DNA from 2 places in the Hymenobacter sp. GOD-10R genome. Region 1 is predicted to be linked to the other one. Evidence: riboswitches for the same ligand, from Rfam matches in the RefSeq annotation. Region 1 holds a riboswitch; the other holds the start of a gene.
What was found. A riboswitch is a leader RNA that binds a small molecule or an ion and turns the genes downstream of it on or off. The one in region 1 is predicted to bind thiamine pyrophosphate.
Positions count from the first base shown of each region.

Region 2: it holds a riboswitch for thiamine pyrophosphate, as region 1 does, so the genes downstream of both, thiS (sulfur carrier protein ThiS) here and SD425_RS04530 (TonB-dependent receptor) in region 1, are expected to answer to the same signal.

Region 1 is NZ_CP141184.1:1,077,767-1,089,722, forward strand. Features, by position in the region: gene SD425_RS04485 (MarR family winged helix-turn-helix transcriptional regulator) at 1-48, shown strand, start outside; gene SD425_RS04490 (MFS transporter) at 91-1,350, shown strand; gene SD425_RS04495 (isochorismatase family protein) at 1,379-1,960, shown strand; gene SD425_RS04500 (rhodanese-like domain-containing protein) at 1,994-2,317, opposite strand; gene pnuC (nicotinamide riboside transporter PnuC) at 2,420-3,061, shown strand; gene SD425_RS04510 (ATP-binding protein) at 3,063-3,593, shown strand; gene SD425_RS04515 (aldose 1-epimerase family protein) at 3,641-4,516, shown strand; gene SD425_RS04520 (GNAT family N-acetyltransferase) at 4,565-4,984, shown strand; gene SD425_RS04525 (hypothetical protein) at 5,116-5,358, opposite strand; TPP riboswitch at 5,565-5,678, shown strand; gene SD425_RS04530 (TonB-dependent receptor) at 5,736-8,222, shown strand; gene SD425_RS04535 (acyl-CoA dehydrogenase family protein) at 8,424-9,659, shown strand; gene SD425_RS04540 (hypothetical protein) at 9,726-10,421, shown strand; gene SD425_RS04545 (HIRAN domain-containing protein) at 10,493-10,837, shown strand; gene SD425_RS04550 (hypothetical protein) at 10,859-11,281, opposite strand; gene SD425_RS04555 (YciI family protein) at 11,614-11,931, shown strand.
Region 2 is NZ_CP141184.1:255,268-267,223, forward strand. Features, by position in the region: gene SD425_RS01060 (hypothetical protein) at 1-783, shown strand, start outside; gene rlmN (23S rRNA (adenine(2503)-C(2))-methyltransferase RlmN) at 848-1,915, opposite strand; gene SD425_RS01070 (hypothetical protein) at 2,120-2,704, opposite strand; TPP riboswitch at 2,887-2,982, shown strand; gene thiS (sulfur carrier protein ThiS) at 3,051-3,254, shown strand; gene thiC (phosphomethylpyrimidine synthase ThiC) at 3,285-5,156, shown strand; gene SD425_RS01085 (hydroxymethylpyrimidine/phosphomethylpyrimidine kinase) at 5,285-6,049, shown strand; gene SD425_RS01090 (thiamine phosphate synthase) at 6,128-6,754, shown strand; gene SD425_RS01095 (thiazole synthase) at 6,754-7,524, shown strand; gene thiH (2-iminoacetate synthase ThiH) at 7,647-8,768, shown strand; gene SD425_RS01105 (HesA/MoeB/ThiF family protein) at 8,902-9,954, shown strand; gene SD425_RS01110 (thiamine phosphate synthase) at 9,940-10,551, opposite strand; gene SD425_RS01115 (thioesterase family protein) at 10,564-10,995, opposite strand; gene mnmD (tRNA (5-methylaminomethyl-2-thiouridine)(34)-methyltransferase MnmD) at 11,104-11,793, shown strand; gene SD425_RS01125 (sulfurtransferase) at 11,843-11,956, shown strand, end outside.

The DNA.
Region 1 (11,956 bases):
AGCTTACATCAAGCGATGCCCATCCTGACAAAACTAGTTGATCTATAGGGTAGCTGCTTGACACAGGCAGGCTACTAAGCCATACCACGAATGACCTCAGATACTTTTCGCGCCTTTCGCAGCCGCAATTACCGCTTATTCTTCGCCGGGCAGTCCCTCTCCTTGCTGGGCACCTGGATGCAGAAGACGGCGGTTAGTTGGGTAATATATTCGCTTACACACTCCAAGTTTATGCTAGGGGTGAGCGTGTTTGCCACGCTCTTTCCGGCGGCTATGTTCTCCTTCCTAGGTGGGGGCGTGGCCGACCGTTACCAGCGCTACCGCGTTCTGCTGCTAACCCAGGTACTATCAATGGTGCAGGCACTGCTACTCACGCTGCTGGTCTTTTTTCGGCCCAATGGCGTTTGGGGAATCGTGGCGTTGAGCGTGGTGCTCGGCATCATCAATGCGTTCGATGTGCCCGTGCGGCAATCGCTCGTGCCGGAGTTGGTCGATGACAAGCAGGATTTGCCCAATGCGCTGGCGCTAAATTCGGCCATGGTAACGCTGGCCCAATTGCTCGGTCCGGCCTTTGCTGGCTTTGCGCTGGAAAAGCTAGGCGCCGTAGCGTGTTTTGGCTTGAATGCCGTAAGCTTTGTGGCTGTTATCGGCTCTCTTTTGTCACTGAAGCTGCCAGCGTACGTGCCTAAGCCGCGCACGAAGAGCATGCTGGAAGAGCTACAAGAAGGCCTCCACTACGTAGCTGCCACGCCCGCCGTGCGGCATATTATCGTTATGCTAATGCTGATTAGCTTGTTTGTGCTGCCTTTTACTACGCTGCTGCCCGTGTATGCGAAGGACATTTTTCACGGCAACGCCACCACGTTCGGCATGTTGGAGGGGGCAGTAGGGCTAGGTGCCTTTATCGGCGCCTTTTTTCTAGCCTCACGCCAGCCGGGTACGAACCTGAAAAAGCTACTCGCCGTGAACACCTTTATTCTGGGCGTGGGACTGCTGGTGTACTCGCATATGTCGTGGTACGTGCTAGCCTTGCTGTCACTCGTGTTTGGCGCTTTTGGAATGGTAACGCAGCTCACCATCAGCAACACGCTCCTGCAAACTACCGTGCCGCTGGCCTTGCGCGGCCGGGTGCTGAGCTTGTATGTACTGGCTTATGCAGGATTGCTACCGCTGGGCAGCTTGCTGGTAGGGGCAGTGTCGCAGCGTATTGGTGTGCAAAACACCGTGTTGGCGGAAGGAATTATGGCCGTGCTGATCGGACTGTTGCACGTGCTTGCGCTACGCCGAGAGAAGTTAGCACAGCAAGCGTCACCGCTGCCTATCCAAGCTACACCTGAAGTGGCCTTGTAGAAGTAAGCTTTTTCTTTCCTTTTACCCGATGATAACTGCCCTCGATCATAGCACAGCGCTCGTTTTGATTGATTTGCAAAACGGCATCTTGCAACTGCCTGTCGTAGATTCTACTGATACGGTGTTGGCAAACGCGAACAAGCTTATTGCCGCTTTTCGGCAAGCGGCGCTTCCTATTATTCTCGTAAACGTAGATCCGACTCAAGCAGTGCAGTACCTACGTGCCGAGGCAAAACGGCCAGGCGGAAACCTTACTATTACGCCCGAATGGCTTGCTTTAGCTCCCATGCTTAATACTGAGCCAAGTGACGTTCGTATCACTAAGCCTACCTGGGGCGCATTCTCCAACCCTAGCTTTGATGAAGAACTGAAGAAGCGCAAGGTGACAGGTATTGTGTTAGCAGGTATTAGCACCAGCATCGGAGTGGAAAGCACAGCTCGGACGGCCTTTGAGCGTGGCTACAACATCACGTTTGCCCAAGATGCCATGACGGATATGGTAGCTAGTGCGCAGGCAAATAGCCTGAAAGTTATCTTCCCACGCATCGGCGAAGTCGATACGACCGAGAACATTGTCAACATGCTGGGTGCGCTTAACACAGTTGCTTGATTGTACCTAGGTAGTCACCAGGTCAGCAACTCCTTAATACACCGCCACAGTTGGGTCGACGCGCAGGCTCCAGGCATGAATGCCACCGCGTAGGTTCAGCAGGTTAGTCAGGCCATGCCGGTGCTGAAGGTAGGCTAGGGCCTGCATGGACCGCACGCCGTGGTGGCAGATGAGCACCGTAGGCTGGTCGGGGTCAATTTCTTCGGCGCGCTGCGCAATTTCTCCTAACGGGATAAGCTGGCTGCCTTCGATGCGACAGTAGGCGTATTCCTCCGGCTCGCGCACGTCGATTAGCTGAATGGCTTCTCCCTGTTGGAGCCGGGCGTGAAGGGCTTCGGGCGTGAGTTCAGGGAGCATAAACAAGAGGCTAGAGGAAGAGGTAAAAGGAAAGCTAGCTGCAAAAATAAACCACCGCGCGTTAGCTTTGACTTTTCCCCTGTACGCGCTTACTCTTCGCTTGTGCTTCAGTCGCTGTATGATTTTTGGGTTGCCGCTGCCGGCAGCACACCGCTCGAGTGGGTGGCAGTGCTCACCGGTATAGCATGCGTGTGGCTCGCCGCCCGCGAGTCGCTGTGGAATTTTCCGGTGGCTATTGTTAGCTGTGGGCTATATGTTGTTGTGTACCATGGCGCACGGCTATACGCTGACCGCAATTTGCAGGTGTTATTTATTCTGATGAGCCTGTACGGATGGTACGAATGGCTGTATGGCGGCGCTCGCAAGACCGAACTGAAAGTGTCGCGCACGCGGCCCTTCGAGTGGGTGCTACTACTGGTAGGCGTGGCGTTATTTACCTTCGGCTTTGGCTACTACCTCCAGCACTACACCGACGATTCGCTACCGCACTGGGATAGTCTGACCACTGCCATTAGCCTAGCTGCCCAGTACCTGATGATGCGCAAGCGCTTGGAAAACTGGTGGCTCTGGATTCTCGTCGATGCCTTGTACGTGCCTATTCTGTGGCACAAAGAGCTATACCCAACCAGTGGCTTGTACGCCGTGTACTTGGTGCTGGCTACGTATGGCTACCTAGAGTGGCGCCGTGCCGAGGCGAAGGCCAAAGCTGATTCAATAACCAGCGCGCCGCTGCCCGTTTCCTAAGATGATACGCGTCGCCATCACCGGCCCCGAGTCAACGGGCAAATCGACCTTAAGTCGGCAGCTAGCCGAGCACTATGGCACGACGTGGGTACCCGAGTACGCCCGCGTGTACCTCGACGAGCACGGCCCCCACTACACCTTAGCCGACCTAGAAGAAATTGCCCGCGGCCAGCTCGCCGCCGAGGAAGCCACCGCTGCTGGCGCCCACCGCGTGGTATTCGTCGATACCGATTTGCTGGTGATAAAGATCTGGGCGGAACACGCGTTTGGCCAGTGTCCCGCCTGGATTCTGCAAAAGCTAGCCGAGCAGCACCACGACCTAACCTTGCTGCTCAACATCGACCTTCCTTGGGAGCCGGACCCCTTGCGCGAACACCCGCACATGCGGGAGTATTTCTACACGTTGTACCAGCAGGAGCTACAAAAGCTAGGTATTCCTTTTGCCGAAATCAGTGGTTCGGGGGAGCAGCGGCTGGCGCGGGCTTGTGCGTTGGTGGATAAGTTGCTCGCCGATTCTGCGTCGTCATCGTAATCAGTAGCGCATTACCTAGCTTTCCGCTCCCTTCTTATTTTCACCGCATGACCTACTCTCTCGAAAACGACCAATGCCGCGTTGGGGTGCAAACCCAAGGCGCTGAGCTCAGCAGCTTTGTCCGCAAAGACCTCGGCAACCTCGAATACATGTGGCAGGCTGACCCCGCTGTGTGGGCGCGGCATGCGCCGGTGCTGTTTCCCATCGTGGGGCGGTTGCCGCAGGATACGTACCAGTACAAGGGCCAGTCGTACAAACTCTCGCAACACGGCTTTGCCCGCGACCAGGAGTTTACCCTAGCCCAGCAAACCGCTGATACGCTCATATTCGAGCTGCGCGCTGATGAAAAAAGCCGCGCTGTGTATCCCTTCGATTTTGTGCTGCGCATTTCGTATCGGCTGAAGGATACCACCCTTACTGTAGGTTGGGAAGTGCAGAATCCCGCCAGCGAGGAACTGCTGTTTAGCATCGGGGCGCACCCAGCTTTTCGGTGCCCACTGCTGCCCGGCGAGCAGTTCGAGGACTACTACTTTGCCTTCGATGCACCCGAAACGTTCGAGCGCTACTTGCTGGAAGGTGGCTTGCTCAACGGCGAAACCGAACCCGCGCTGACCAATGCCACCGAGCTGCCGCTCACCTACGAGCTGTTCGCTCAAGATGCGCTGGTGCTGAAGAAGTTTGATTTCTCAAAACTAGCCCTGCGAAAATATGGTTCGGAACGCGCCGTGAGCATGCGCTTCGATGGATTCCCCTACCTAGGTCTCTGGACGAAAGGGCCCGGCGCCGAATTTGTCTGCATCGAGCCGTGGCAAGGTATTGCTAGCTCCGTGGGCGACTCAGGCGAGCTAGCCGATAAGGAAGGCATCTTGACCCTAGCTCCTAGGCAGAACTTCACGGCCGAATACACGATAACGGTGGAGTAGCAACGCACTCGTCCGCGTTTCCGCCAGGATTTTTAAGCACCTAGTAGCATGCCTTCTCTCGTTACTATTCGCACAATTCAGCCCGAGGACACGTACTGGCTGCGGCATTCGGTGCTGTGGCCCGAGAAGCCGCTTGACTACGTCAAGATTGCGGAAGACAACGAAGGCTTACACTTCGGTGCCTTTCAGGAAGAACAGTTAGTAGGAGTCATCTCCTTGTTCGTGAATGGCGAGGCTGCGCGGTTTCGGAAGTTCGCCGTCGATCCTCGCTACCAACGCCTAGGTATTGGCTCGGAATTGCTGACGCGGGTGATGCAAGAAGCTTCACAACAAGGTGCCCGCACTATTGCATGTGATGCGCGCCAAGAAGCAACCGGTTTGTACTATAAGTTCGGTATGCTGCCAGAAGGCCCCGAGTTCTACAAAGGCCCTATTGCCTACGTACGCATGCAGAAGGCACTACCGTAGTTTACGTTTATTACTTCCCAAAAGCGAGGGCCCTTTCGGCTATCCATATTGCGCACAGTCAGCCTAGCTGAATGGGCAAGAAGGGATAACAGAAAGGGCCTGTCTCGTCTTCGAGACGTTTGGGGATCGTGCTACGATAGCAGGGGCGTGCTTGGGTGCGGCGTTTTGGGGCGCCGGTTATAGTCGGGCTCCCAATCGTTGATGGGGCGGCTGATGCCGGGGGGGAGGTCTAGGTCCGGGAGGCCGCCGTCGAGTGGTTCGCCTCCATCATCGTCATTATCGGGCGAGGGTGGGCGCTGGAACCGACGACGCGGCACCACCATGAAGTAGGCCAAAATGGCAAGTACCACGAGCGTGTAGATTAAGCTGATCATGGCAGGCGAAATAAAGACGAATCGGTAGGAAGATGGTCTCGCGGACAGTAGAAAGATAACGGGAGAAAGTGCGGAGTTGTTTTCGATTGCGACCAAAAAAACGGGCGCCTATTCTCATACCTAAGGTAGATGATTTTCAGACGAAAATAAAGAACCCGTTACCGCAGTTTGGAACTAGCAACGGCGCGGTCTAGTTTTGCAGCCTAGTACAAGTTTAGGGGTGCCTACTGTTTCAGTAATGAAACCAGTTGGGCTGAGATCATACCCATTGAACCTGATCCGGGTAATGCCGGCGAAGGGAACAAACGATCCGCGAACGTAACTGCCTGCTGCGCTGACCCCTGGCGCTGGGTTCGTTCTACCTTATCAAGTTCTTCTTGAAACACTTCTTCCTTTCGGGCGCGGCGCTTCTGGCGCTACCGCTTTCGACTTGGGCACAAGGACCCGTGTCGGGCTCCGTGACAGACGCTCGTACGGGTGCCACGTTGCCGGGCGCTACTGTGCTGCTAGATGGCGCACCCGTTTCCACAGCTGCGGATGCTAATGGGGCTTTTACGGTACCTAGCGTACCCGCTGGCCCGCACGAACTGCGTATCACCTTCATCGGGTACCAAGCCCTTGTCCGCCGTATTGAAGGCCAGCCCACGGCTCAACAACTCACGCTCAGCCTACAGCCAAGCGGGGTGCTGACCGGCGAAGCCCTCGTGACGGCCTCGCGTGCCAACGAGCGCACCGCTACCGCTTACACCAACCTCAGCCGCCAAGACCTAGCCAAGCGCAACTTCGGCCAAGATCTACCTTACCTGCTCGACCAAACGCCATCGGTGGTGGTAAACTCCGACGCCGGCGCGGGCGTGGGCTACACGGATATTCGCATTCGAGGCACGAGCAACACGGGCATCAACATGACCATCAACGGGGTGCCGTTGAACGACCCCGAGTCGCACGGTTCCTTCCTCGTGAACCTGCCCGACCTAGCTTCGTCGGTGAACAGCTTGCAAGTGCAGCGCGGCGTAGGTACCAGCCAGAACGGCGGCGCGGCGTTTGGCGCCAGCATCAATATCTCGACCCTCGATGTGCGCCGCGAGGCCTACGCCGAAACCCAGAACACCTACGGCTCCTATAACACGTGGCGCAACAACGTGTCGTTCGGAACGGGATTGCTCGGCGGGCACTTCATGGTCGATGGGCGTTTGTCGCGCGTGGCTTCGGATGGCTACATGAACCGAGGTTCCTCGGATCTAAAGTCCTACTATTTCTCAGCCGGCTATCAGGCCAAGAACACGCTGCTGAAGTTTATCACCTTCTCAGGCCGCGAGAAAACCTATCAGGCCTGGAACGGCGTGCCCGAGCCTGCCATCACCGGCAACCGGGCGCTGTTGCAGAACTACATCGACAACGGCGAGTTGAGCGAGGCCGACGCGGCGCGGGTGCTGCAAGAAGGCCGGCGCTACAGCTACTACACCTACGATAACCAAACCGATAACTACCAGCAGAATCACTATCAACTGCACCTTTCGCAGGGGCTAGGAGAGAATTGGAATATTGGAGCCGCGCTGCACCTTACGCGGGGCTTCGGCTACTACGAAAACTACCGCACGAATCGGCGTTTTTCGGCTTATAACCTAGCTAATGTGGTTATCGGCGGCGACACCATCACGCGCACCAACCTCATTGACCGCAAGTGGCTCGATAACTACTTCTACGGTGGCACCTTCGCGCTCAACTACCAACCCCGCGACAACGACAAGCTGCAAGCAACCTTCGGCGGCGCTTGGAACCGCTTCGACAACGACCACTACGGCGAGGTGATTTGGGCGCAGTACGCTTCTAACGGCAACATCCGCCACCGCTACTACTTCAACGACGCTACTAAAACCGACTACAACGCCTACGCCCGCGCCACGTGGCAGGTGCTGCCCAAGCTAGGTGTGTACGGCGACGTGCAGGTGCGCCACATCACGTACAACATCAACGGCATCGAGGATGACCAGAACGACGTGACGACCCGCGCCCGCTACACGTTCTTCAATCCCAAAGCCGGTGCAACCTATGCGTTGGCCGAGGGGCAGCAGCTCTACGCCAGCTTCGCCGTGGGCCAGCGTGAGCCCATCCGCGCCGACTTTACCGACCGCCCCGCCGGCGACCAAACTGCCAAAGCCGAGCGCCTAAACGACTTCGAAGCCGGTTACCGCCTCAATAGGTCTGATGCAAACCTGCTAGGTCAGCGCACAGCGTTGCGTTTGGAGGCCAATTACTTCTACATGCACTATCGCAACCAGCTAGTAGCCACGGGCCAGCTCAACGACGTAGGCACGGCCCTGCGGACCAACGTGGCACGCAGCTACCGCACGGGCTTAGAGCTAACAGGCTCTGCTTCGGCCAATGACAAAATCAGCCTGAGCAGTACCATCACGGTGAGCCGTAACCGCATCCTAGGCTACCGCGACGTAACGTATGATGCTGATTATAATCCTGTAGTAGCGGAGGCCCGCACCTCTACTATTTCGTACTCGCCCTCGGTGGTTTCGGCGCACACGTTGGAAGGACAGCCGCTGAAAGGTTTGCGTGTGGCACTGCTTTACAAAACCGTTAGCCGCCAGTACCTCGACAATTCGGCCAACTATGGCCGCCGCATCATGCCCTACCAGGTAATGGATTTTCGGGTGCGCTACTCGATTCATCCCACGTTCGTGAAGGAGATTGAGCTAGGTCTGCTAGTGAATAACGTGCTGAATCGCAAGTACGTCGCTAACGGCTACACCTACAGCTACCTAGGTGCCAGCGGCGGCCTCGATACCTTCAACTGGTATTTCCCGCAAGCTACGCGCAACGTGCTGGCTTCCGTCGGTGTGAAGTTTTAACGCTCGAAAAACAACGTTTAAACCCGTCTGTCATCCTGACGCGGGAAGGACCTTATCACATTTGAACGAACCGTTGTTACGACTTCGTTCTGACGTGGTAAGGTCCTTCCCGCGTCAGGATGACAGGCGTTTTTATTTCGATCTGTTCGACCTAGCTCTGGTAACTTCCTATCTTTGAAAACCACCCCTAACTACTTTGCTATGTCTTCCCAAGCCGATATTCTCTCTCCGAACGCCAAAGCACACAGCGCGCAACGCGGCTCGACTAACGCCGCCGGCTTCACCGATTATTTCGACCTCGATGGTTTATTGACCGAAGAGCATAAGCTCATCCGCCAGAGCATGCGCGATTTTGTGAAGAAAGAGATTTCACCGAACATCGAGCGGTGGGCGCAGGAGACGCATTTCCCTTCGGAAATCGTGCGCAAGTTTGGGGAGGTAGGGGCCTTTGGTCCAACCATCCCGACGGAGTACGGCGGCGGTGGCCTCGACTACATTAGCTATGGCCTCATCATGCAGGAAATCGAGCGCGGTGACTCTGGTATGCGCTCCACGGCTTCGGTGCAAGGCTCGCTGGTGATGTTCCCGATCTACCAATACGGCTCGGAGGAGCAGCGCCGCAAGTTCTTGCCTAAGCTAGCTTCTGGCGAATGGCTTGGCTGCTTTGGCCTTACCGAACCTGACCACGGCTCCAACCCCAGCGGCATGGTGACCAAGTTGGAAGACAAAGGCGACTACTACCTGTTGAACGGCGCCAAGCTTTGGATTTCAAATTCGCCCGAGTGCCAAGTGGCAGTGGTGTGGGCCAAAAACGAGGAAGGCCGCATCAAAGGTGTGATTGTGGAGCGCGGCATGGAAGGCTTTACCACGCCCGAAATCCACAACAAGTGGAGCCTGCGCGCCAGCATTACCGGCGAGCTGGTGTTCGACAACGTGCGTATCCCCAAGGAGAACGTGCTACCCAACGTAGAAGGCTTGCGCGGTCCACTTTCCTGCCTCGACTCGGCGCGCTACGGTATTGCCTGGGGCGCTATCGGTGCCGCCATCGACTGCTACGAATCGGCGCTGAAGTACAGCTTGCAGCGCGAACAGTTCGGTAAGCCCATTGCCAGCTACCAGCTTCAGCAGCGCAAGCTAGCCGAGATGATTACCGAAATCACAAAGGCTCAACTGATGGCGTGGCGCCTAGGTACCCTCAAAAACGAAGGCAAAGCCACCAGCGCCCAAATCAGCATGGCCAAGCGCAACTCGGTAGCCATGGCGCTAGAAGTAGCCCGCGAAGCCCGCCAGATCCACGGCGGGATGGGCATCACCGGCGAGTACCCCATTATGCGCCACATGATGAACCTAGAATCGGTCATCACCTACGAAGGCACGCACGATATCCACCTGCTCATTACGGGTGCAGATATTACGGGTATTCAGGCGTTTAAGTAGATTTGTGTACCACTGAAGCGGCTGCTCTACCTAGTTGGAGCAGCCGCTTTATTTTATGTAATGGCTATGAAGGTTTATCTGCTTTGCTTGCTAGTATTTCTCCTTAAGCATGGTAGTTCGTGTGTGGGCCAGCGGATACCCGAAAAGTTGGTTTATCAACTGGCAGAGTCAGTTTTGGACGATTATCGGCAGCAATTACTTCACTACTTGCAAAAGCAAGCAAAAAGCCAGGTACATGTAGAGCACAAGCCACGTGTAGCTAATGATAGTATAGCTGCAACTATGCTTGTATTGGATCACATCTACCCAGGCTATGATTCGTATCGGACGCTAAAGATTGAAAATCGGAGCTATGAATTCATTAGAACGTCGCTGCTTAACTACTTATCACTGGCTGACCTAGCTTATATGCGTCAGCAACTGCCAGACGCCATGAAGTTTAAGTTTGATCAAACGAAACTTCATTCAAAAGGAGTGAAGATAATAGCATTTGATACACTTACGGCTTTGCGTAAACGTGTAAGCAAGCATATAGAATTACCAGTAGCCGATTTTATAGAATATCGGGTGCGAGATACCTTGGTAAAGCAATACGGCAGCAGGGATTTATATAAGATATCCTGTCCACTGCTGTCTGAAAATCACAAACAAGCTGTTATCAACATTGGGTTGCCTGGTGGCCGGGAAGAGCTGTGCATCTATAGCCGAAAGGGTAAGGTATGGCGTAAGCTGGAGGCGATATTGATAGCATACCACGATTAACGCGCTAATCACACCACCTATCGTATATATTAGCCACTGATTTCTAACCTAGCTTTTTTAGACACATTGCTATGGCTGCCACGCCTTCCGCCTCTTCTTTAGTTCTACTCGAATGTCTGATAGCGGGCACCTCGCACCGTGAGGGCTTGAAGTCTTACGAGCCAAACCTACAACTGGGTCAAGCCCTCACGTTAGCCCGCGAGGCCGATAGCACCTACGATGACTGGGCCGTGCGCGTGTACACCGCCGACTCTAACGCCATGTGGCTAGGCTACCTGCCCGAAGGTCGCAACGAAACCGTTGCCCGGCTGCTTGATGCTGGGTTTAAGCTAGGTGGGCGCCTCACGCACAAAGCGTGGGAAGACGAGTGGCTCTACCTGGAAATGGAAGTGCTGCTCATGGGTGAGCAGCAGTAAGTAAGTAAGTAAGTACTTGCTCTATTGCTGGCTCGGCGTCTCCTTCCGCAGCAAGTACCGGACAATGCTGCCTTCCTGTAACGTGTTAACCAATACCCAGCCCTGGGTACCTAGCTCGTTAAGCTTTTTCACTTCTGCTTGGTAAATGTAGTTGCGGAGGTAACGCGTGCGGCGTACCAGAGTAGAAGTTGAATCGGCCCGGCCTTGCGCGAGTGTGGCGCTGAGATCTTTCTTGGAAATGCTGGATACGACGAGCTTCGGCAACTCTATGGTTGTAAAGGAGCCATTCGGCTCGATAAGCGTTAAGGAAGGCTTCGGCCCAGATATGGCTTCGTTATCTAGCTCACGTACCAACATAACGTACTGTGAAGTAAAAGCTTTCTGAGCATAGCTAGAAGCACCAATTAACAAGAACAGGCTGGTTGCGGAAAGCAGTTTTAGCATGAAGCAGGAGAGAAGTTGAGATGAAGAGAATAACAGCAGGAGCTTCGACTAATAATACACTATTGGTGGCGCAGGTAGGCGTACGAAGCTAGGCGAAGCGCCAATAGCCACAGCTAGTTTTCCAAGTATTGGATCTACCAAGTTTCATATTGATTTGGGGCGGGCGGATCGAGCGTGCAATCAACAACGAAAAACAGGCAGAATAGTATCTTGCTTACATTGTATAGTAAAAATTATATGTTTTGGGATAGTGGCATGTCCTGTGTTTCTGATAGGCCTAGATCAGCAGCTCTGGTCTTAAGAAAACAGAATCCTATCTAGTATAATCTCTCATGTCACTCTACGCTTATTTACTCCTGCCTGTTGGTGGTACCCTTTCTTGCCCAGAAGCCGCGCAGGCGGAAGCCGATATTTTAGCCGCTCATTTTCGGCATTTGCAACGCCTGCAAGTTGGCCAGTTGCTCAAACTCGCCGGAGTGGGCGGGCAGGCCAATTTTGGCTTAGTACTATTCGAGGCCGAATCATCGGCGATGGCTGAAGCTGTTATGAACGCCGACCCGCTGGTGAGCAGCGGCTGCATGACGGCCCAATGCGTGCCCTTTCAGGTAGTGCTCCAAACCGCCGGCGTGCAACTTCATAACGCAGCCTAGGTAAGCTGGATTTGTGAAGGCTATG
Region 2 (11,956 bases), 820 kb from region 1:
GACAGCACGCGCGGTTCTATCTTGTTGCAGGTTACGCTCCGTAATGGCGAGGTGCGTACCCGGTCTTACTCCGAGCGCGAATTTCAGCAGGTACGAAATTCTATTGAAAGGCAATGCCAACAAACGCTGTATGAACAAAAGCAGGAGGAGCGTGTCGTTGCTCGAAAACAAGCATTGCCTCCGGATACAGCGGCAGCCCCTAAGTACTGGTACGTGGGAGTAGGAGCTACTTATCACAGCTATAATTCGGTTAATAGGCCTTACTGCGAGGCAGAACCACTCTACTTAGCGATAGGCTATACAATCAAACCGCGTGTTGCGCTTCAGGGGGAGGTTCGATACAGTCGTCAGATCAAGAATTTAAGTAACACCAGCGTGCTGAATGGTGAAACATATACTTACCGAACGGAGAGAGATACACGCAGTACGGCAGTAACGCTGTTAGCTCGCTTCCGGAAAAGCCAAACACAGCGGCGTTTGCAATTCGACTGGTTAGCGGGTATTACTATCGTACATGGGCGCGAAAAAGAGACAACCTTTCAAACTTCTTCAACTTATTCGCAGACGTATAACTATCCGATCAACAAAGCAATTCAACCACACCTTGTAGGAGGAATCAGCTTGCGTTATCTACTCGCACCGCATGTAACGCTCGGAACGCAATTACTTCTGAATAAGAACCTAGTTCCTTTCTTCTTTGGGTGGGGCACGCCTTTCGGAGGTGCAGATATTGGGGTAAGCTACTTGTTTGGTGATAGGAAGTTTGCACATGCAGTTAAGTAATACTTACTTAAACAAAAAGCCCCACCGTTCTACAACCGTGGGGCTTTTTGTTGGAGAAAATATCCTAAGCTTCTACTGGTTTCTGCTTCACAGCGAGCTGTCCGCAGGCCGCATCGATGTCTTTGCCGCGCGAGCGGCGCACGTTGGTTTGCACGCCGCGGTCGGCTAGGTACTTATGGAACGCTACCAGCTTATCATCGCCGGTGTTGCGGTAGCTAGCGTTTTCGATGGGGTTATACTCAATGAGGTTGACTTTGCAAGGCAACCACTTCGTAATCTGGAACAGCTCCTCCGCATCTTGCAAGGTGTCGTTGAAGTTCTCGAATACGATGTACTCGTAGGTTACTTTGCGACCTGTTACCTGGTGGTAGTATTGTAATGCTTCCTTCAAAGCTGCCAATGAGTTAGCCTCGTTAATCGGCATAATCTCGTTGCGCTTCGCGTCGTTCGGGGCGTGCAGGCTTAAGGCCAAGTTTGCCTTTACATCATCGTCGGCTAGCTTCTTGATCATCTTGGCAATGCCGGCCGTGCTGATCGTGATGCGGCGCGGGGCCATGTTCAAGCCATCGGGAGCGGTGATGCGCTCCACGCTCTTCACGACGTTGGCGTAGTTCAGCAGCGGCTCACCCATGCCCATGTACACGATGTTGGTGAGCGGCGTGCCGTACTGAGACTCGCACTGCTCCCGAATGCGTACTACTTGGTCGTAAATCTCGGCCGCGTCGAGGTTGCGCTTGCGCTCCATATAGCCCGTGGCACAAAACTTACACGTGAGCGAGCAGCCCACCTGCGAAGAGATGCAGGCTGTCATGCGCGTGTCGTGCGGAATGAGCACACCCTCCACAATATTGCCATCGTACAGCCGGAACGCCGACTTAATGGTACCATCGTTGGAAAGTTGCTGGTTTTGCACCTTCACCCCGTTGATGGCAAAGTGTTGATCCAGTAACTGCCGCGTGCTCAGGGAGATGTTGTTCATCTCCTCAAACGACGAAGCCGTGTTTTTCCACAGCCACTCCAGCACCTGCTTGGCGCGGAACGGTTTTTCGCCGTGCTCCACCATAAAGGCTTTGAGCTCGTCGGGGGTGAGTTTGCGGATGTCGCGTTTGGTGAGTACAGGCAAGGATATCATAGCTGCAAAGATACAACCTAGCAGGCAGTTGGGTTCCCTTTGGATAGTAGAGACGCAATATTTTGCGCCTCATCGTTGAACGGTGTAGCGCGAAGCAGGAGCTTCGCGCCTCGTTGAGCGACCAGTATCTAGGTTGGTAACAACAATTTCGTTCAACGCAGCGCGAAACGGGAGCTTCGCGCTACACGACCTAGGTTGTTTGTGCTAGCAGCAGCTCTGTACTACAACTGCCTTGCGCTGGCTCGGGGAGTAAACCAACCGGCGGCCATTCTCTTCGCCAATGTTGTAGAAAAAGCCGGGCAAGCCAGTTTGTTTGGCTTCTTCCCAGCTCTTTTTATCTGCGGTATAGTTCGTATCAAGCTTGTCGGTTGCTTTCACTGCTTGGTTCAGGAAGCTGTCGTCCACAAAGAATTCTTTCATGCGCTTCTGGATGTAAGCGGTGCGCTGCGCGTCCGTTGGTCTGTCGCCAGCGTACGTGTCGAAGCCGTAATCCAAGAGATAAGTAGCGGGAAATTGGTCGTTCCACAGCGTTTCGCCCTCGGCCGATACGATGCTCAAATTCACCGTACCCGTCAGTACGTCCTTGCCTTTTAGCTGAAGTTTGAATTGATCGGGCTTACTCCGATTAGAAAAAACATGTTGCTCCATTACTTCCTGTAGCACCATGGGTTGAGCAGCCGACGCGGTAACGGCCGCAATAGACGTAGCCGCTGTTTCCTCAGATGATGTAGCATTGGAGGCGGAGCAGCTAAATAGCAAGAATACCAGGCAATAAGAACTGAGTTTCATAGTACTTGAGGTTGAAAAGAACAGTGTAGAAGCAGCAGGGATGGCCGACGGTCGGGCCGTTCTATGTGGTATAAATTAAGAGAGGCTAGGTGGTGTGCGGTTGTCTTCAGTAAGGTATAAGACCTTGGTATACTTCGCAATTTTATTTGTGGAAGTAAAATAAATCCGCTTACCTTGCTCGCAGTAAACTTTAGGGGTGTTCCGCCGCGCGGGACTGAGAAATACCCTTAGAACCTGATCCAGGTAATGCTGGCGAAGGGAAAAGTGAGAAGCGAGAGCCTGTGTGCTGGGGCGTGCACCTACTGAAGTTTATTGTATTGACAATCAACCAGCTAAACCTAGCTCAATGGTTTTCTACGTCAACAATAAACCGCACGAAGCCACCGTGGAACCCACGTTGGCGGCTGCCCTTACCGAGCTACAGCTCGCCGACCAACGCGGCGTAGCAGTAGCCGTGAACGACCGGGTCGTGCCCCGCACGGATTGGGCTAGCTATGCCCTCCAAGCCCAAGACCGCATTACCGTAATCCGCGCAACGCAGGGCGGCTAGGCCGCGCATTTCCCCTCCTTCTTTTTTACGATGAAAAAAGACCAAGCACCCCAGCAGACGCTGGTGGAACGCGCGCCCCTGACCGGCTCGCGCAAGATTTACGTGCCCGGCCAACTCTACGACATTCGGGTGGCGATGCGCGAAATCGTTCTGACGGACACCCAACGCAAGTTCGACTTCACCAACCCCACAGAGGAGAACCCGCCCGTAACGGTGTACGATACCAGCGGCCCCTACACCGACCCAGACGCGGAAATCGACCTAAAAAAAGGGCTGCCCCGTTTGCGCGAAGAGTGGATTGTGAACCGCGGCGACGTGGAAGAACTGCCCGGCGTATCATCTGAATATGGGCAGCTTCGCGCCGATGACGAGAAGCTAGACCACCTGCGTTTCGAGCACATTCGGCGGCCGTATCGGGCTAAGTCGGGGCAAAATGTGACGCAGCTGCACTACGCCAAGCAAGGCATCATCACGCCCGAAATGGAGTATATCGCTATCCGGGAAAACCAGCGCATCGACCAGATAGCCAATGATGACGCGCTGAAAACCCAGCACGAAGGCTACAGCTTCGGGGCGAACACGCCGCAGGGCTTCATCACGCCCGAGTTTGTGCGCGACGAAGTAGCGGCTGGCCGGGCTATTATTCCCTCCAATATCAACCACCCGGAGAGCGAGCCGATGATTATCGGGCGCAACTTCCTGGTGAAGATTAACACGAACATCGGTAACTCGGCTGTGACGTCGAGCATTGAGGAAGAGGTAGATAAGGCCGTGTGGAGCTGCCGCTGGGGTGGCGATACGCTCATGGATTTGAGCACGGGTAAGAATATCCACGAAACCCGCGAGTGGATTATCCGCAACTGCCCGGTGCCAGTAGGTACGGTGCCAATTTACCAGGCGCTCGAAAAAGTAAACGGCAAGGCCGAAGACCTGACTTGGGAGCTGTTCCGCGATACGCTCATCGAGCAGGCCGAGCAAGGGGTCGACTACTTTACCATCCACGCGGGTGTGCGCCTAGCGTACATTCCGCTGACGGCCAAGCGTGTAACGGGCATTGTGTCGCGTGGCGGCTCCATCATGGCGAAGTGGTGCCTAGCTCACCACAAGGAGAGTTTTCTCTACACGCACTTCGAGGAAATCTGCGAAATCATGAAGGCCTACGACGTGGCGTTCTCACTCGGCGATGGCCTGCGCCCCGGCTCCATTGCCGATGCGAATGATGCCGCCCAGTTCGCGGAGCTGGAAACCCTCGGCGAGCTGACCAAAATTGCCTGGAAGCACGACATCCAGGTAATGATCGAAGGCCCTGGCCACGTGCCCATGCACCTGATTAAGCAGAACATGGACAAGCAGTTGAAGGAGTGCCACGAGGCGCCGTTCTACACCCTAGGTCCGCTGACGACTGATATTGCCCCCGGCTACGATCACATCACGTCAGCCATTGGCGCGGCCATGATTGGCTGGTTCGGGACGGCCATGCTGTGCTACGTGACGCCCAAGGAGCACCTAGGTTTGCCGAACAAGAAGGACGTGAAGGACGGCGTAATCACCTACAAAATTGCCGCCCACGCTGCCGACCTCGCCAAAGGTCACCCCGGCGCGCAGTACCGTGACAATGCCCTGAGCAAAGCTAGGTTCGAGTTCCGCTGGGAAGATCAGTTCAACCTCAGCCTCGACCCCGACACCGCCCGCGAGTACCACGACGAAACGCTGCCCGCCGAAGGCGCCAAGGTGGCGCACTTCTGCTCGATGTGTGGTCCGCATTTCTGCTCGATGAAAATCACGCAAGAGGTGCGCGACTTCGCCGCTGCGCAAGATGTGGCTACGGATGATGCGCTAACGAAAGGCTTGGCTGAAAAGGCCAGGGAGTTCGTGGAAAAGGGTAGCGAGATTTATCTGTAATCAATCAGACCGTCATGCTGAGCTTGCCGAAGCATCTCGCATGCAGTGCTAACTCTAATCGTTCAACGAGGCGGTAGAGATGCTTCGGCAAGCTCAGCATGACTGTCTAACAAAAGCAAAGCTGATCAATGCAACTTTCTCGCCCATATGCCCTCAGCATTGCTGGCTTCGACCCTAGCGGCGGAGCCGGCTTACTGGCTGATTGCAAAACCATAGAGGCCAACGGCGTCTATGGCCTAGGTGTGTGCACGGCTTTGACGGTGCAGAACGACGTGCAGTTTGAGCAAGTAAGCTGGGTGCCAGCGGCTACCATCTTAGATCAAGCGCGGCTGCTTTTTACTCGCTTCCCGATTAAGTGGGTAAAGATTGGGCTGTTCGAGAGCCTAGGTCACTTGCCTGAACTGCTTGAGTGGCTGCAGATGCAACAACCACGGGTGCAGATCATCTGGGACCCAGTGCTGAAAGCTAGCGCTGGTTATGATTTTCACAGCGAACCTAGGCAGGCGCTTGTACAGGCACTATGTAAACAGCTAACCTTGCTCACGCCCAACCGCCCAGAGATGTTGCGTCTGTGGCCGGCTGCCAGCGCCGAAGAATCGGCGGCAGCAGTTGCCGCTTTCTGTCCGGTACTGCTGAAAGGTGGCCACGCAGATGGGGATGTTGCTACCGATATCCTCTTCGTGGATGGCGACCAGCACGCTTTTACCGCGCCGCGCCTACCGCACGGCGAAAAACACGGTAGCGGCTGCGTGTTATCGGCGGCTATTCTGGCGGGGCTGGCGAAAGGGTATTCGCTGGTAGAGGCGTGCCGCGAAGGGAAGACTTACACTAGTGCATTTCTGGCCAGTACCGATACGCTGCTAGGATACCACGCGGTAGCGCGAATTATGTAGTTCGCGCTTGGAAAGACAGAGGTGAATGAAAGCGGACGCGAACGACAAAGTCCGCGCTACACGAACCAAGAAGACAACATGCAAATTAGCCGACTTCATTATATAACCGACTCACCCGCGCTAGCTGACCTAGCTTGCCAAGGCGGTGTCGACTGGGTGCAGCTACGGGTGAAAAACCTCTCCTATGCTGCCTGGGAACAACTCGCCCTGGACGTGCGGCAGGTGTGCCGTAAACACGGCGCTAAGCTCATTATCAACGACAACCCGCAAATAGCTCAGGCAGTAGGGGCCGATGGCGTGCACCTTGGCAAGCAAGACATGCCGCCGCAGGAAGCCCGCGCTATTCTTGGCCCCGACTACATTATCGGCGGCACAGCCAACACGTTCGCCGACATCGAAGGCTTGGTAGCGGCTAAGGTGGATTACATTGGGCTAGGCCCGTTTCGCTTTACGACTACCAAGCAGAATCTAAGTCCCATTCTTGGGCTGGAAGGCTACCAAACGCTGCTAGCTCAGTGTCGTGCCGCCGGGTTTGAGGTGCCGATTATTGGTATTGGCGGCATCATTCTGTCGGATGTAGAGGCACTCCGCGCTACGGGCTTGCACGGCGTTGCTGTATCGGGCGCGGTGTCGGGCACGGCGGATCCGGCTGCCGCGGCAACTCAATTCTTAACAGCTCTCGCCAGTTTACCTACTGTTGTATGATGACTCAGCCGCTCACGATTGCCGGTCGCACCTTTACGTCGCGCCTATTCACTGGCACCGGCAAGTTTAGCTCAGCGGAGCTGATGGAAGAAGCGCTGCTGACTTCCGGCTCGGAGCTGGTGACCGTAGCCCTGAAGCGTGTGGATGTAGCAGATAGCCAGGACGATATTTTGCGCCACCTAGCTCACCCACAGTTCAACCTACTACCAAATACCTCCGGTGTGCGGACCGCTAAAGAAGCTGTGTTTGCGGCTCAATTGGCCCGCGAAGCGCTGGAGACTAACTGGATCAAGCTCGAAATTCATCCCGACCCCAAGTACCTGCTCCCCGACCCCGTCGAGACGCTAAAAGCGGCCGAGGAACTGACAAAGCTAGGCTTTGTAGTGCTGCCCTACATTCACGCCGACCCGGTGCTGTGCAAGCGCCTAGAGGAAGTAGGCGTAGCTGCCGTGATGCCTCTAGGTTCGCCCATTGGTAGTAATAAAGGGTTGCTAACTAGGGAGTTTCTGGAAATCATTATTGGCCAGAGCCGGGTGCCGGTGGTAGTCGATGCGGGTATCGGAGCGCCTTCGCACGCAGCGGCGGCTCTCGAAATGGGTGCCGATGCGGTGCTGGTGAATACGGCTATTGCGGTTGCGGGTCAGCCGGTGCAAATGGCACATGCTTTTCGGATGGCAGTAGAAGCCGGACGGTTGGCGTATGAGGCGCGGCTTGCGGCACCTGTAGCGCACGCAGAAGCTAGCTCGCCACTAACGGCTTTTCTGGATTAGAACACCCACAAAGATCGTCATGCTGAGCCTGTCAAAGCATCTCGCGTGCTGACGTCTGCAACGAAGCGAGCGAGATGCTTCGACAGGCTCAGCATGACGGACTACCTTAAACTCTGTTGACTATGAGCTTCCGCCCAATCTTCGACGCGCACAGCTGGGACGACGTCAAAGCTAGCATCTACACCAAAACAGCTGCGGATGTAGAGCTAGCTTTGCGCGCCCCTAAGCGTACGCTGGAAGATTTCAAAGCGTTGATTTCGCCGGCTGCCGCGCCCTATTTGGAGCAGATGGCCCAGCTTAGCCACCAGCTCACGCGCAAGCGCTTCGGCAACACGGTGCAGCTGTATGTGCCTATGTACCTGTCGAATGAGTGTCAGAATATCTGCACGTACTGCGGCTTCAGCCTCGATAACAAGATCCGGCGGCGCACACTCAGCGGCGTGGAGATGCTACAAGAAGCGGCTGTGCTGAAGTGTTGGGGCTACGAGCATGTGCTGCTGGTAACGGGCGAGGCCAACCAGACTGTAGGCGTTGAGTATCTGCGCAAAGCTATTCAGGTGCTACGCCCGCACTTCGCCCAGATCTCTATGGAAGTGCAGCCACTGGATCAGGAAGAGTATGAGCTACTAGTGCCGGAAGGCTTGCACGCGGTGCTGGTATACCAGGAAACCTACCATCAGCATGATTACAAAAAGCACCACCCAAAAGGCAAAAAGTCGAATTTCTACTACCGCCTGGAAACGCCGGACAGGCTAGGTCGAGCCGGCGTGCACAAGATGGGGCTAGGCGTATTATTTGGGTTGGAAGATTGGCGCACCGACAGCTTCTTCACGGCCCTGCACCTCGATTACTTGGAGCGCACCTACTGGCAAACCAAGTACAGCTTATCATTCCCCCGCCTACGCCCGGCCGAAGGTCTGCTTCAGCCCAAAGTCGAAATGACTGACCGCGAGCTGGTGCAGCTAATTTGCGCCTACCGTCTGCTCAACGAAGAAGTAGAGCTGTCCATCTCAACTCGCGAGACGCCCACTTTCCGCGACCATATTGTGCGGCTAGGTATCACGTCGATCAGCGCTGGCTCCAAAACCAACCCCGGCGGCTACATCGTGGAGCCGGAGTCGTTGGAGCAGTTCGAGATTTCCGACGAGCGCAGTCCCCAAGAAATTGCCGCCATGCTGCGCCGCCAAGGTTATGAACCCGTCTGGAAGGACTGGGATGCGGCGCTGATGGCTATAGCACGTTAAAAAACGGTGTAGAGACACATACTTGTGTCTCGTCGTTGAACGACTGGCACCCAAACGACGCAGCTTAAACAACCTCAGCAACGATTGAGACACAAGTATGTGCCTCTACATCATTCTGCTAAACTTTTCCACTATGACTACTGCCGAATTTCGTCGCTACGACCGCCACATTCGCCTGCCAGAAATCGGGTTGGAGGGCCAGCAGAAGCTGAAGGCTGCCCGCGTGCTGGTGGTAGGGTGCGGTGGCCTAGGTTGCCCCGTGCTTCAATACCTGACCGCTGCCGGCGTCGGCACCTTAGGGTTGCTCGACTTCGACACGGTAGACGAAACCAACTTGCAGCGCCAGGTCCTCTACGCGACGGCCGATGTCGGCCGCCCGAAAGCGGAAGTAGCGGCGGAAAAGCTGCGGGCGCAAAACCCGTTCATCACCGCGCAGCCCCACCTAGCTCGGCTGGCTGCTGCCAACGCCCGCACGCTGCTGGCAGATTACGACCTAGTAGTTGATTGCTCCGACAACTTCGCCACGCGTTACTTGCTGAACGATGCTTGCGTGCTGCTCGGCAAGCCGTTCGTATTCGGTGCTATTTTCAAGTTTGAAGGCCAAATAAGCGTCTTCAACTACCAAGGTGGGCCAACCTACCGCTGTCTCTTTCCCGAGCCACCCGACGACTCGCCCAACTGCTCGGAAATCGGAGTGCTCGGCGTTTTACCCGGCATAGTAGGTACGTTCCAGGCCAATGAGGCGATTAAGCTCATCACAGGGGTAGGGGAGGTGCTCAGTGGACGGCTGCTTATGCTGGATGCCTTGACCTTAGCTTTCACAACTTTTGCTTTTGAGGCAGTAGCCGCAAACCGAATACCATGCGAGCTGATTGATAATCAACTTATTTGTGAAACGGATGCGGTGCCCGAAATCACGGCAGCGGATTTGAAGCAACAGCTGAAAGGCGAGAAAGCACTGCTATTGCTCGATGTGCGTGAAGAACAGGAGTATGCCACGCGCAACATCGGCGGCCGGCTTATTCCGCTGGGGCAACTCGCGGCAGCGCTGCCTACCCTAGCCCGCGACAAGCCCATTGTGGTGCATTGCGCCAGCGGCCGCCGCAGCCAGCAGGCGGTGCGGCTGCTTCAGGCGCACGGCTTTGAGCAAGTCGCCTCGCTGCGCAACGGCCTAGCTGATTTTTGATCGGATAGCCTGAAAAGCTGCTACTGGATCGGGCGCTTGCCAGACGGCGCCGAGCACCGCCGCACCCGCAAACCCTGCTTGCTGGGCCGCGCCAACGTTTTCTGCCGTGATACCTCCCAGCGCTATTACGTGCGGGGCATATTGCGCCCGGTATTGTAGCTGCTGCAAGGCCTGCGGCAAAGAACCTAGGTCGAAAGCGCTGCCGTAACCTGCCTTGCTGATGCTGTCGAAAATGGGGCTGAGCAGCACGTAGTCGTAGTGGCGCCGGTGCTGCTGCACTTCCTCCAATGTGTGAAAAGAGGTAGACAATGATTGACCCACCGGCAGCAAGCTAGGCCGCCACGTGTGGCGACTGCGCGCGGGCAAGTGCAGGCCATGCAGCGCATAGCGCTGAGCCAGTGCGTAGTGCGAGTGCAGTACGATACGCGAATGAAACAGCGCTGGTATTGCTCGAAAGTAATCCTCCAATTGGGCCTCGGGCCAATAGGGCTTGCGCAAGTGAAACAACCCTAGCCCCGCTTCAAACAACTGAACCAGCGTCGAAATTTCGTTCGGGCTCTCTTCGGGTGGCGAAATAAGTAAGAGCGTAAAGGCCATGTGAGCAGGCGCTTACTTATGCTCTGGCAAGCCAGTGACTATCCCCGCTGGCAACGGACGGAGCTTGCGGGTGTTGTAGTCGAAGCACAGCATGCCGGTTTTGGCCCGCGCAATTTCGCGGTCATCCTGCGCCTTCACCCAGTACACCACGTCGAAGCCGTACTTGTTTAAATCAGCCGCTGCTAGCTGGATATGAAGAATATCGCCGTGGAAACCTTCCCCTTTGTATTCGATGGCCACGTCAGCCATAATGAGGCCTAGCTGGGTTTCGGGCTCGAACTCTGGAATACCGATGTGCTGTAGAAACTGCACCCGTGCTTCGTGCAAAATGCTGAGTAGCGCGTCATTACCGAGGTGGGCGCCATAGTTTAGGTCAGTAATCCGCACGGGAATCTTAACCGTGAATAGAAAAGTATCAGGAAGGGCTACTTTTACGCGGGCCATTAGCTTGGTAGATAATAAGTATGAAGCCTTGAGAAGTAAGACTTTTGTACGTTGCCTAGCCTCACAGGTCTTGTCCGCAAAGATCTCACTTCTCATGTCTCTATGCTTATGTCTATACAAGTAGAAGTTCGCACCACCGAAGATGGCTCCAGTACGCTCTACGTACCCGCGCTAAATGAGCATTACCACTCCACGCATGGCGCCGTGCAGGAAGCCATGCACGTGTACCTAGGTGCCGCATTAGAACCGGCTTTAGCGTCTGACAAAACCCCGGTGCGAGTATTGGAGATTGGTTTTGGCACCGGTCTGAACGCATTGCTGACGTTACAGCGCGGCCTCACTGCGCCAGTGGCGGTGGCCTACGACACGATAGAAAAATACCCGCTGTCGGGGGAGGTCATTGCCAGCTTGCAAGCCGAGCGCTACCTGCTCAACCCGGAGCTGTTCGGGTTCTACGAGCAGCTCCACGCCGCCGCTTGGGACGAAGCCGTGCCATTGCTGCCCCGTTTTCTGCTGCGCAAAATCACGGGCGCTTTGCAGGAAACGCACCTAACTGCCAACCGATATGACGTCATTTATTTCGATGCCTTCGCGCCGGAGAAGCAGCCGGATATGTGGACCGATGAGGTGTTTGTCCAACTCTACGAAGCCGCTGCGCCGGGCTGCCTGCTCACCAGCTACTGCGCCAAAGGCAGCTTTCGGCGGAGTCTGAAAGCGGCCGGTTGGCTCATCGAAAAGCTACCTGGCCCGGCCGGAAAGCGGGAGATGACGCGAGCTAGCAAGCCAGTGTTGGCTTGAGAAAAGAAGACGTTTACTAACGCACCGACAGATAGCCAAGATATTACACATGACCAACGTAGCCGATAACCAGCCAGGACAAGCGTCACCCATCATCAAGCCCGAAGAACTGCTCCGTCTCAAAGGCACGCCGGAGCTCGTCCTCATCGATGTGCGGACGGGG